2 linked regions of the Geothrix sp. 21YS21S-2 genome follow. The protein of the gene in region 2 interacts with the protein of the main gene of each other region in a pairwise test. Links are inferred from orthologs where the notes say so. Each region holds a gene or a part of one and is shown on either strand. Other genes may lie near its edges.

Region 1 (5,352 bases), 290 kb from region 2 along the record:
CCCTCCTGGCCCAGGCCCTGGAAGGCGTAGGGGCTGGTGCGCGGCTTGTGGGCCCCGGCGCGCAGGAGCCGCGTGCCGCTCTCGGCGACGTAGCGCGCCACGGTGAACAGTTGCTCGCGGCTCTCCACGCCGCAGGGGCCGGCCATGAGGGCCAGTCCGCGGCCGCCCACCTTGACGCCCCGCACGTCCACGATGGTGCGGCCCGGGGCGGCGTCGGCCGAGGCCAGCTTGAAGGGGGAGGTGATGGGCACCACCCGGCTCACCCCCTCCAGGGGCTCGATGCGGTCGGTCTTGAGGACCCGGGAGGCGTTGGGGGCCAGGATGCTGGTGGCCGCGGGCGAGTCCTGGACGTAGGCCCGCACCCCGGCCCCTTCCAGGACGGCCATGACGATCCGCACCTGTTCCGCCGTCGCGCCCTGCTCCATGAGGATGAGCATCGTTGCCTCCAATCCCATCTTAACGGGTCGGATATAACCTGTCTTGATGCGCATGGCGGCACGGGGCATCCTGGAACCACGAGGACTGATCATGGAAGCAGCGACCCTGAACTGCCGATCCTGCGGGGCCGCCGTGGGGGAGAACGACGTCCAGTGCCCCTACTGCCGGAGCCAGCTGGCCACCGTCGCCTGCCCCCGGTGCCTGGGCATGGTCTCGGTGCACGCCGCGCACTGCTCCCGGTGCGGCGCCCAGGTCACTCGCCACGAGGCCGCCCTCACCGACCTGGCCTGCCCGGCCTGCAAGGCCAAGCTTGTCCATACTTCCGTAGGGGACGCGCACCTGGACTCCTGCAACGCCTGCGGCGGGGTCTGGGTGGCCCAGAAGGAGTTCGAGCGCATCGCCGGAGGCCGGGAGGAGCGGGGCGGCGTGCTGGGCGCCCTGCCCGGGGAGGGGCCCCGGGGGCCCATCCAGGCCGAGGAGATCCGCTACCGCCCCTGCGCCCTGTGCGGGAAGTTCATGAACCGGGTCAACTACGCCCGCAACTCCGGGGTGATCCTGGACGCGTGCAAGGACCACGGCCTCTGGTTCGACCGGGACGAGCTGCGCCGGGTGCTGGCGTTCATCGAGGCCGGCGGCCTGGACAAGAACCGGGAGCGCGAGATCCGGGACCTGGAGGAGAAGCGCCGGAACAGCGCCCCCGAGGCCCCCAGGAGCATCCTCATGGCCGACGCCGGCGAGGCCCACGGCTTCAGCAGCCCGGGGCTGGAGGCGGTCGTCCGGGGCCTGTTCGGCCTCTCCCGCTGGTTATAGGGCCGCGATCTCCAGCAGCTTGAGGAACTTGGCAGGGTCAAGGCTGGCGCCGCCCACCAGGCCGCCGGCCACGTGGGGGACCTTGAGGATCTCCGGGAAGTTGTCGGGGGTGACGCTGCCGCCGTAGAGGATGGGCACGTCCCCGCCGGCCCCGCCCATGAGGGTGACCAGCTCCTTGCGGATGAAGGCGTGCACCTCGGCGATCTGCTCCACCGTGGCCACGCGGCCGGTGCCGATGGCCCACACGGGCTCGTAGGCCACGGCGAGGGGGCCTTCGGGGGCCTGGGCCAGGATGGACAGCTGGCCGCGCAGGACGTCGAGGGTCTGGTCCGCGTCCCGCTGGGCGAGGGTCTCGCCCACGCAGAGCATGGGCAGGAGGCCCTGGGCCGCGGCGGCCTTGAGCTTGGGCAGGAGGGTGGCCTCGGTCTCGCCGTTGTACTGGCGGCGCTCGCTGTGGCCCAGGAGCACGCCGGTGCAGCCGGCGTCCATGACCATGGCCATGGAGACCTCGCCGGTGTAGGCGCCCTTGGCCTCGGCGTGGGCGTTCTGGGCGTAGACCCGCACCGCGCTCCCGGCCACGAGCCGGCTCACCACGGGGAGGAGGGGGAAGGGCGGGGCGATGGCGGCGACGACGCCGTCCACGGGCTTGTAGGAGGCCAGGAGCGCGGCGCAGAAGGCCTCGGCGTCCCTGCGCAGGTGGTTCATCTTCCAGTTTGCGACGACCATTCTCATCATGTGATCCGATCTATTGGAGGGCGACGACGCCCGGGAGTTCCATGCCGCTGAGGAATTCGAGGCTCGCGCCCCCGCCGGTGGAGACGTGGCTCAGGCGCTTCGTGACGCCGGCCTTGTTGGCCGCGGAGACGCTGTCGCCGCCGCCCACCACCACGAAGGCGCCCCGGTCGGCGGCGTCGGCCATCTCCTCGGCGATGGTCAGCGTGCCGCTGGCGAAGGCGTCGATCTCGAACACGCCCATGGGGCCGTTCCACAGGAGGGTGCGGGCCTTGCGGATCTCGCCGGCATAGGTGGCGACGGTCTCGGGGCCGATGTCCAGGCCCAGCTTCCCGTCGGGCACCGCGGCGTCCTGGGTGATGTCGCACTCGGCATCGGCGGAGATGGCGTCGGCGACCACGTGGTCGGAGGGGATCAGGAGCCGGGTGCCGGCGGCCGCGGCCTCGGCCAGGAGGGCCTTGGCCAGATCCAGCTTGTCGTCCTCGCAGAGGCTCTTCCCGATGGGGATGCCCTGGGCCTTGAGGAAGGTGAAGCTCATGGCGCCGCCGATGAGGATGGCGTCGGCCTTGCCGAAGAAGTGGCGGATGATGTCGATCTTGTCGGAGACCTTGCTGCCGCCCATGACGGCCAGCAGGGGCTTGTCCGGGTCGGTCATGACCTTGCCCAGGGCCTTGAGCTCCTTCTCCATGAGGAAGCCCGCAACGGCGCGGCCCGCGGGCATGAAGGGCACCATGCCGCTCACGGAGGCGTGGGCGCGGTGGGAGGCCCCGAAGGCGTCGTCCACGTAGGTGTCGGCCAGCCTGGCGAGAGCCTGGGCGAACTCGGGCTTGTTCTTGGTCTCGCCCTTGTCGAAGCGCAGGTTCTCCAGGAGCAGCACCTGGCCGGGCTTCAGCGCGGCGGCCTCGGCCTCCACGGCCTCCCCCGCGACGCCGCTGGCCAGGCGCACGTCCAGGCCCAGGCCCTTGAGGTGCGCGGCCACGGGCGCCATGCTGAACTCCGCCTCGAACCCGGTGCCCGCGGGGCGGCCCAGGTGGGAGCAGAGCACCACGGAGGCGCCGCCGTCCAGGAGGTGGCGGAGGGTGGCCAGGGTCTCGGTGATGCGGGTGGCGTCCTTGATCACGCCCTCCTTGATGGGGACGTTCAGGTCCGCGCGGAGGAAGACCCGGTGGCCTTTGACATCAATGTCCCTGAGGGTTCTGAACGACATGGCGGTCTCCCGGAATTGGCGTTATTGACCCCAGTCTACCCCATTCCGGCCGAGGAAGCCGATCCAGCGGGGCGACGAGGCGGCCTCGAACGCGCCGCCGTGGTAGTCCCCTGCTTCGGAAACCAGCTCCAGGCCGCATTCCCGGGCCATGGCCACCAGCTCGCCCGGATCGTAGAGGCGCACGGATTCCGTGACCCGGCGCGTGGCGCCGGTGTCGATGCGGGTGAGGTCCATGCGCTTGATGATGCGCCCGCCCTCCAGGGACCGCCGGCTCACCACCCGCAGGCCGTGGTGCATGGCCTCGTCCTCCTTCACCAGGTTGGCCCGCACCTGGAACGCGTTGAGGTAGTCCAGCAGGAGCACGCCTCCGGGGCGGAGGAGGCGGCGGAGGTCCTGGAGCAGCGCCCGGTTCTGCTCGTCGGAGAAGTAGCCGAAGGGCGTGAACCACATGCAGATCCCCGCCAGGCTTCCCCCGCGCACCGGCAGGCGCCGCATGTCGCCCCGCAGGAGCCAGGGGCGGAGCTCTGCGGGCGCCATCGCCAGGAGGTCCCTGGAGAGGTCCAGGCCGAAGGCCAGGTCATTGGTGCGGCGCAGGGCCGCCAGGTGCCGGCCCGAGCCGCAGGCCAGATCCAGGACGGGCCCGGAGGCGAGGCCTGGGGCCCGCGCCAGGGCCATGGCCACCGCCGTCTCGGCCTCCTCGGGGCCGCGCCCGGCGTAGATGGCCGCATAATCCTGGTCGAACCAGTCCTTGAACCATTCCGGCACGCGCGACCCTCCCGTGACCATCCTCTCACGGCTGCGCGGTTACACTATCCCTTCGAGGAACCGTCATGCTCCGCCCCCAACAGATCGAAGACCAACTCCAGTTCATGCTCTCCACCCTCATCCAGCGGGAACTCCGGGATCCCGACCTGGGGTTCCTGACCCTCACGGCCGTGCGCATCACCGGGGACCGCAGCATCGCCCGGGTCTACTACACCGTCCTGGGCGACGACGCCCAGCTGGACCGCTCGCGCAAGGCCCTGGGCCGCGCCGCGGGCTTCCTGCGCACCCACCTGGCCAAGCACCTCAAGATGCGCCGCGTGCCCGAGCTGCAGTTCTTCCCGGACGCCACCCTGGAGGAGGGCAACAAGATCGAGGCCATCTTCCAGAAGATCAAGGAGGAGGAGGCGGCGCGTCCTCCCGTGCCCGAGGATGAGTCCGTGCCTTCTCCCGCGGCCGGGGAAGAGGCTTGATCCCCGGCGTCCACCTCGTCCACAAGGAGGTCGGCCAGAGCAGCTTCGACGTGGTCCGGACCTTCAAGCACGAGGCCTGGGAGGCCGGGCTCAAGAAGTTCGCCCTGGGCCACGGCGGCACCCTGGACCCCTTCGCGGAGGGGCTCCTGCTGGTGCTGGCGGGCCAGGCCACGCGCCTCATGGAGCTGCTCCACCCCCTGCCCAAGACCTACCTGGCCCGGGTCGCCTGGGGCTCGGAGACCGATTCCGGCGACCACATGGGCCTGGTGACCGCCGAAGGCCCCGCGCCCTCCCTGGAGGCCCTCCAGGGCGTCCTGGCGGGCTTCCTGGGCTGGACCGACCAGATCCCCCCCGCCACCAGCGCCAAGAAGATCGACGGCGAGGCCGCCTACAAGAAGGCCCACCGCGGCGAGGTCTTCGAGATGAGGCCCTCCCGGGTCTACCTGCACGAGGCCGAGTGGATCTCCCACGACCTGCCCGGGGAGTCCCTCCTGCGCATCACCTGCAAAGGCGGCTACTACGTGCGGAGCCTGGCCCGGGACATCGGGCGCCTCCTGGGGCGCCCCGCGCACCTGAAGGGCCTCGTGCGCACCGCCATCGGCCCCTGGGAGGATCCCGGCAGCGGGAACCGGGTGGTCCTGGAGGGGCGGGACGTGCTGCCCTGGTGCTCCGTCCGGGTCCTGGACGACCTGGAGGCCGACCACCTCCTGCACGGGCGCCCGGTGCCCCTGGGCGGCCTGGAAGCGCCCGCGTGGGCGCTGCCTTCGGGCTTCCCCGATCCCGGCGCGCCGGTGGCGGGCGTGCACCAGGGGAGGACCGTGGCGCTCCTGCGGGAAAAGGAAGGCGCCTATTGGACCTGCGCGAATCTGCGGGGCGGAATCTAGAGGGTGTTTTAGAAATAGAAGGCCCCGCGACGGTGTCCAGAAGCGT
Region 2 (7,722 bases):
ACAGGGCCACGATGTCCACCAACTTCTCTTCGAAATGAGGATCGTTGCTTAACTTGAAACCAACGGTGCGGTGCGGCTTGAGGCCATTCTGACGCCAAATGCGTCCCACCGTGCTCTCGCTCACCCCGGTGGCCTGCGCCATGGAGGCCCGGCTCCAGTGCGTGGCATTGACGGGCTGTTCCTGCGTCGTCTTATGGAGCACCTCTTGCCCCTTCAAAGCAATCACCCAAGACTTCCGGCCTCGACCTGGGCGTTCCCTCTCGAGGCCATCGAAGCCCGCTTCCTCCCATCGCTTGAGGCATTGCCAAGCAGTCCGATGATCACAGCCCAAAGCCTGGCCGATGTCACGAAAGGACTCGCCAGAAGCTCGATGAAGAACAATCTTGGCCCGAAGGACGCTGCGCGCAGGCAAGGTCCGGCTCGGCGCCATTTCCTCAAGGCGTCTGAATTGCTCCACAGTTAGATCAACTCGCCCCACTTGCGCCAAAGTTCTCACCTGCCGCCTGGATGCGACGAGCTGTATTGGCGTTACAGGTATTTCTGGCGCCCTACACTAGTTCCAATGCGCCTCGGGATCCCACCTGAAGCCCACCGTCACCATCGGTATCCGGGCTGCCGGATGGATTCCATAGAAGTCCCGGATGATCGCCGTTCCCAGCTCCGCGATGCCCTGGCCGGTGATCCGGAGCTGGCGCACCTGGTTCTGCTCGCACTCTTCGACGTGATAGCCAAGTGCCGTCGCCATTTCGGCAATCCTGGACTTGTCGGACAGGTTCCTGTGGCCAACGAGAACCCAATCCAGGCCGACAACGCCGTGGTCGATGGAAAACTGGAGCTGGACTCCTTCCCCGCCGGATGGGAGCGTAAGAACGCTGGCGTTCCCCTCCCGAGCGGAAACCTGAAGCTGGGCCAGGATTTCGGGGATCTCTGACGAAGCTACGTGATGCGTCGCCGGCGAGCGGCGGCGGAGGGCACGGATCAAAAGTCCAATGGAAACAATAATAATACTAAGCAGTAGAAGGAGCTTCACGGGATTCCTTTCGCCCGGTTGATCGTCCCGGACGCCAGCAGGGGACGTGATCGTCATTTAAGTAGCTGGATAAAATTAAGGTTACCACTTCCAGCCAGGGGGGGGGTGCGCATCCTCGTCTCCCCATAGGCACGGGAAGCGGATCCCCCCCAGGAAATGACCAATCCATGGGCGACTGGGACGCTAAATCAATGGTGTATTCCTGATTGGATCTATAGACATTAAATCCAAAACTTTTTTACCTTAGTATTTTCAGAATGTTGGATCTTTTTTCTCATGTGCAACCCTTGCACTCCTTTACCTCCAACCGATATTGGGCGACTCCTGAGACCGCCCCCCGGTCCCTCGACACCTTCCCCTTCCCATGAGGTGCCTGTGCGAAGACGACTCCTACCGCTCCTCCTGGCCGCAGCCAGCATTCTCCCCGGCCAGTCCACCCAGAAGCTGCCCAATAACACCGGCTCCAGTAAATACGTTGTATTTGCCTGGAACGACCTGGGCATGCACTGCCTCAATCCCACCTACGACAAGGCGGTGATCCTGCCCCCGTACAACACGATCCAGGCCCAGGTGGTCCAGCGGGGCAATCCGCCTGTCGTGGTGACCACGGGCGTCAACCTCAGCTACAGCATCCTCGGCAACACCACCTCCGCCAACAAAGGCAACTTCGGCCAGTTCTGGACCAACGCCTTCAAGCTGTTCGGCGCCAGCCCCGCCCTGGACCATGGCCTGAACCTGGATGATCCCTCGATCTCGAACGGCCTGTCCGGCGCCATGATCGCCAAGGGCAACCGTTTCGTGGTGAACGGCATCCCCCTTACGCCCATCAATGATGCGGGGGTCTGGAACCCTTACCAGACCGGCCTCATCACCGTGAAGGATGCCAGCGGGGCCACGGTGGCCAGGACCCAGATCGTGGTTCCGACCTCCGATGAGATCAACTGCGCGAAATGCCACGGCAGTGCCGACCCTCTGGGCGACATCCTGCACAAGCACGATGCGAAGCACCTGACCAACCTGGTCAGCAGCGCCCCCGTTCTGTGCGCAAGCTGCCACGGAAGTCCGGTGCTCAACCAAACCGGCCGCGGCTCCGCCGGCACATACCTGTCCGAGGCCATCCATGGGTCCCACGCGACCCGTGGCGCCGCGTGCTACGACTGCCACCCCGGCGCCTCCACCCGGTGCAATCGCTCGCTGGCCCATACGGACGCGACCGGCGCCTGCACGAACTGCCATGGTTCCATGGCCAACGTCGCCGCGACCAGCTTGACCAAGGCCCGGACGCCCTGGGTGAATGAACCGAGCTGCAGCCAGTGCCACACCAACGTTCCCGGGGTGGACACCGCCGGCGTGCTGTTCCGCAATGCCTCCGGTCACGGCAACATGGCCTGCACCGCCTGCCACAACTCGCCCCACGCCATGCTCCCCAGCAGCCAGGCCATGGACACCTTCACCGCCGCCCAGTACCAGGGCACCGCCGCCGCCCCGAAGGCCATCGGCAGCTGCGGCGCCTGCCACGCCTCGAACCACGGCGAAGGGTTCAGTGACTGGCGCTCCGAGCACGGCAGCACCGGAACCTCCACGGAATCCGCCTGCAACGTCTGCCACACGGGCTTCCAGAACCCGGTGCAGGTGAACTTCCCCCACGGGTTCCAATGGAACGCCCGCACCGCAACCGTGGGCTCCGGCCCGGTCAAGAACGTCCCCGTGACCGAAACGCCACTGCCCGGCGCGCCGGTGATCGCCACCCAGCCCAGGAGCCTGACCGTCACCCTGGGGCAGACTGCGACCTTCAGTGTCCAGGTCTCGGGCACCACCCCCGTGACCTATCAGTGGTTCAGGAACAGCGTGGCCGTCGCGGGCGCAACCGGGGCCGCCTACACCACGCCGGCGGCCGTGGTTGCCGACAATGGGGCGGTCTTCACGGTGGTCGTGAAAGCTGCCGGGGGCAGCGTGACGAGCCAGCCCGCAACCCTCACGCTGGTCGTCGGCACGGTTAGCGCCCCAGCGATAACCGCTCAACCCGCCAATCTGACCGTGAGGGCGGGGGCCACCGCCACCTTCTCCGTGACGGCCACCGGTTCCGTGCCACTGACCTACCAATGGCGGAGGAACGGCGTCGCCATCCCCGCCGCGACCGGGTCCAGATACACCACGCCCTCCACCGTCCCGGGCGACTCCGGAACGAAGTTCACGGTGGTGGTGACCAATTCCGCCGGTTCGGCCATCAGCGACCCCGCGACCCTGACGGTGACGACCACGGGCACCGCCCCCCGGATAACCACCCAACCCACGAACCAGCAGGTGCGCGTGGGCCAAACCGCCCGGTTCACCGTGGTGGCCACGGGTTCGGCACCCTTGCGTTACCAGTGGTACAAGAACGGAACGGCTGTGGCCAACGCCACAGCGGCGACCTACTCCTTCGCGGTGGCCCCGTCCGACCGTTACGCCCGGATCCATGTGATGGTCGCCAACCCTTATGGCTCCGCCAAATCCAATACGGTTTGGGTTTCGACCGGCGATTGACTGCTTCCTCCGTGAATCGTGGGGCCGGTCCACCGGCCCCACGATCCTAGGCTTCCTTCCCCGACTTCTCCACCCACACCCCCAGCAGCTGCACGCACACCTCCACCGCCGCCGCCATCCACTCCAGGGACACCCACTCCTGCACGGAGTGGAAGCTCTGTCCGCCCGCGAAGATGTTCGGCGTGGGCAGGCCCATGTAGGACAGGCGGGCCCCGTCCGTTCCGCCGCGGATGGCCCGGCGGATGGGGGTGATGCCCTGGCGGGTCACCGCCTCCAGGGCGTAGTCCAGCACCTTGGGATCCTCGGCGATCCTGTAGATCATGTTCCGGTAGGATTCCTTGATCTCCAGCTGGATCGACACCCCGGGGAAGGAGCCTTCCGCATCGCGCTGAAGCTTCCGGAGTATCTCCTCGCGGCCTTCCAGCTCCTCCTCGGTGAAGGCCCGCACCAGGAGCTTGAGCTCGGCCCGGGTCACGTCCCCGGTGAGGGAGAAGGGGTGGAGGTAGGGCTGCCGGTCCTCGGTGGTCTCCGGCAGGCTGTCGGGAGGCAGCAGCTCCACCAGCTTCGCCGCCACCCGCACGGCGTTGACCATGACGCCCTTGGCGTAGCCAGGGTGCACGTCGTGCCCGGTGATGGTGAAGATGGCCGTGTCCGCGCAGAAGGTCTCGTCCTCCACCTCGCCCAGCACGGAGCCGTCCAGGGTGTAGGCGTACTGCGCACCGAAGGCCGCCACGTCGAAGTGCTCGGTGCCCCGGCCCACCTCCTCGTCGGGGGTGAAGCCGATGCGCAGCTCCCCGTGCAGGAAGTCCGGATTCCGCCGCAGCCAGGCCAGGAGGGTCAGGATCTCGGCGATGCCGGCCTTGTCGTCGGCGCCCAGGAGGGTCGTGCCGTCCGTGGTCACCAGGGTGTGTCCCAGGCACTGGGCCAGGGTGGGGTTGTGGTCCGCCACCAGGGTCTCGCCGGCGCCCAGCACCAGGTCGCCCCCCTCGTAGCCCCGGATGATCCGGGGCTTCACGTTGGCCCCCGGAGTGGCGTGGTAGGTGTCCAGGTGGGCCAGGAAGCCCACCACCGGCACCTTGCCGAAGGCCGGATGGCCCGCGGGCAGATTGGCGGGAACCCGGGCCGTGACGTAGCCCCACTCGTCCATGGCCGCGCCCGCGCAGCCCAGGGCCTCCAGTTCCGCCACCAGGATCCGGGCCAGGTCCTTCTGCTTTTCCGTGGAGGGGAAGCATTCGGCGTTGTCGTCGCTGCGCGTGTCCACCGCCACGTACCGGAGGAAGCGGTCCAGGAGGTCCTGCTGTTCGGAGGCGTCAAGTTTCCAGATGGTCATCGCGGGACTCCCGCGCCGGACCGGGCCGGCGGATGGCGTGCGCCCGGGGATGCCCGGGGCGAAGGTTGGGTTCACGCTAGTCTAACCCGGCAGGCGGCGGCCCGGCTTGCCCCGGCGCGCGGCCGGGTCCAGAATGGGCCATACCTCCAAATGCAAGTTCATCGATGGGCGCGCGCGACGCCGCCCTCCCGGGAGACGCCATGAAAAAGAAATCCGTCTGGGCGATCCTTGCCGCCTGCCTGGCGCTTGGCCTCGGTCTGGGCTTCACCGCCAAGGTCCGCGCGGGCGCGGCGTCCCGCGAGGCGGCCATGATCCGGCCCGTGGACGACGCCTGGCGCGCGGCGCTGCCCCGGGATCCGGAACAGGCCACGGCGGCCTACCTGGCCCGGATCTCCCCCGAGGCCCGCGGGCGTTCGGACGCCTACTTCACGGGAGGCTACTGGCTTCAACTGGGGAGCTTCCTGGTCACCCTCGGCTCCTTCGGGCTTCTGCTGGCCACCGGCGCCTCCGCGGCCATGCGGGAGTTCGCCGAGCGCGCCACCCGCCGCCGGCCCCTTCAGACCATGCTCTACGCGGTGCTGTTCATGGCCGCCACCTGGGTCATCCAGCTGCCCCTTGGCGTGGCCGGCGACTTCATCCGGGAGCACCGGTACGGCATGGCCACCCAGTCCTTTCCCCATTGGATGAAGGACCAGGTGGTGGGCCTGCTGGTCTCCACGGTCATCCTGGCCCTCGCCCTGGCCGCCCTCTATGGTGCCCTCCGGCGGTTCCCCCGCACCTGGTGGATCTGGGGCACCGGCGGGGGCGTGCTGGTCCTGGCCTTCGTGATGTTCATCGCCCCGGCCTTCATCGACCCGCTCTTCAACGCGTACAAGCCGCTTCCGGAGGGCCCCGCCCGCCAGGCCATCCTCTCTCTGGCCCGGGCCAACGGCGTGCCGGCCAAGGATGTCCTCTGGTTCGACGCCTCCCGGCAGACCAACCGGGTCAGCGCCAATGTGAGCGGCATCCTCGGCACCACCGCCGTGCGCCTCAACGACAACCTCCTCAACCGGTCCACCCTGCCCGAGATCAAGGGCGTCATGGCCCATGAGCTCGGCCACTACGTGCTCAACCACCTGTACAAGGCCCTGATGTTCTTCGCGCTGGTCCTCTTGGCCGGGTTCGCCTTCGTGGCCTGGGCCTTCGAGGCGCTGCGCAGCCGTGCCGGGTCCTGGGGCATCCGGGACATCGGCGATCCGGCGGGGCTGCCGCTCCTGGCGGGCCTGTTCACCCTCTTCATGTTCGTCCTGACGCCGGCGCTGAACACCGATACCCGCGTCCAGGAGACCGAGGCGGACCTGTTCGGGGTGAACGCGTCCCTGGAGCCCGACGGCTTCGCCGAGGCGCAGCTGAAGCTGGTGGAGTACCGGAAGGCGGATCCGGGCCCGGTGGAGGAGTTCCTCTTCTTCGACCATCCCAGCCCCCGCAAGCGCATCCTCACCGCCATGCGCTACAAGGCCGAGCATTTCCCCAGGTGAAGCCCGGTCAACCCGCCCGGTCCCCGACCAGGTGCGGCGCCAGCGCCACGGCCAGGGGCAGGGTGGCCAGGGCCGTGAGGGCGGTGGCCGCGGCGGCCCAGGTCACCCCCACCGCGTCCCCCAGCAGGCCGTAGAGGACCGGCGACAGGGCGCCGCTGCCGATGGTGCCGGTGTAGAACAGTGCGAAGGCGCGTTCCGTCCGGTCGGTGGCGGCCAGCTCCGGGACGGTGCCGTAGAGGACCGAGGAGGTGCCGTTCAGCATGATCCCCAGCAGGGGCAGCACCGCCAGCGCCGGCGTCAGGGGCAGGGCAAGAAGGAGGAGGATGGCCGCGGCCGTGCCTCCCTCCGTGAGCGCGACGGTCCACAGCACTCCGATCCTGCCTCCCAGCCAGCCGCAGCTGAACTTCCCCCCGGCGCCGCCCAGGAACACCAGGGCGAGGCCCAGGCCGACCGTGGGCAGGCCCGCGCCCTTGGCCTTGAGCAGGAACGGCAGGAACGTCAGCAGCCCCATGCGCACCGCACTGTCGATGACCCCGATGGCGAAGAGCAGCGGAAACCCGCCCCGTCCTCCGCCCCGGCGCGGGGTCTCCGGCCCCAGGGCGCTGCCGGCCTGCGGGGCGTCCGGAAGGAGCAGGCCGATGGCGAGGGCGGCGCAGAGGCCGAACGCCGCCATCAGCCCCAGCATCCCCCGCCAGGGCATCCGCATGAGCAGCAGCGCGGCCGCGGCGGGGAAGGCGGCCTTGCCCAGGTCGCCCGTGAAATTGTAGATGCCCAAGGGACCCCGCGCCTTGTCGCCGTAGGCCCGCGCCACGGCCGCCGAGCCCACGGGGTGCTGGGTGCTGGACCCCGCGCCGGCCGCGGCCAGCGCCAGGCAGAGCCCCGCCAGACTCCCCGTGAAACCCGCGAGCAGGTAGCCCAGGGCCGTGAGCGCCGTGCCCAGCGCCAACACCACCCGCCCGCCCAGGCGATCCGCAAGGAATCCGGCGGGCACCTGCAGCCCCGCCATCGCCCCCGAATAGAGGCCGCGCATCATGGCGATCATCCCGTAGCCCAGCCTGAATTCCGCCTGCCACAGCGGCAGCAGCACGAAGATCGTGTCCGTGTAGCCGTCATGCATCGCATGGGCCATGCCGGCGACGAAGAGGGTGCGCCGTCCACTGGAGCGATCCGCTGGGGTCATGGGGCCACTATATCAGGGGCCGCGGGCGTGTCAGGCGCTCCGCGCTAACCGGGGTTCTTGAGGAGGTTGAGGGCGGCCGCTTGGCGAACGAGCGCCTTGAAGGCGGACGCGTCGACCTCTTCGCCTTCGCGGATGTCGA

The links.
Region 1: the proteins of pepT (region 2) and tpiA interact in binary tests that used the Escherichia coli proteins (3 or more experiments, as listed by UniProt). The link is inferred for Geothrix sp. 21YS21S-2 from one-to-one orthologs.

The regions. Positions count from the first base shown.
Region 1 is NZ_CP132910.1:1,310,569-1,315,920, reverse strand. What follows is about bases 112-2,882. They hold tpiA (triose-phosphate isomerase), read right to left. Parts: upstream 1,981-2,882; coding sequence 1,243-1,980; downstream 112-1,242. Other genes in these bases: pgk (phosphoglycerate kinase), read right to left, coding at 1,994-2,882; RAH40_RS05975 (zf-TFIIB domain-containing protein), read left to right, coding at 529-1,248; aroF (3-deoxy-7-phosphoheptulonate synthase), read right to left, coding at 112-437. Outside these bases: more of aroF, read right to left, coding at 1-111; more of pgk, read right to left, coding at 2,883-3,187; RAH40_RS05960 (class I SAM-dependent methyltransferase), read right to left, coding at 3,209-3,952; 30S ribosome-binding factor RbfA, read left to right, coding at 4,018-4,422; tRNA pseudouridine(55) synthase TruB, read left to right, coding at 4,419-5,306. UniProt on the Escherichia coli protein: Involved in the gluconeogenesis. Catalyzes stereospecifically the conversion of dihydroxyacetone phosphate (DHAP) to D-glyceraldehyde-3-phosphate (G3P).
Region 2 is NZ_CP132910.1:1,021,469-1,029,190, reverse strand. The notes cover bases 2,745-5,595. They hold pepT (peptidase T), read right to left. Parts: upstream 4,887-5,595; coding sequence 3,603-4,886; downstream 2,745-3,602. Other genes in these bases: RAH40_RS04640 (M48 family metallopeptidase), read left to right, coding at 5,087-5,595; RAH40_RS04650 (immunoglobulin domain-containing protein), read left to right, coding at 2,745-3,556. Also shown: RAH40_RS04660 (IS630 family transposase), read right to left, coding at 1-430; RAH40_RS04655 (hypothetical protein), read right to left, coding at 554-1,030; more of RAH40_RS04650, read left to right, coding at 1,406-2,744; more of RAH40_RS04640, read left to right, coding at 5,596-6,403; RAH40_RS04635 (MFS transporter), read right to left, coding at 6,411-7,583; RAH40_RS04630 (DUF1801 domain-containing protein), read right to left, coding at 7,628-7,722. UniProt on the Escherichia coli protein: Cleaves the N-terminal amino acid of tripeptides.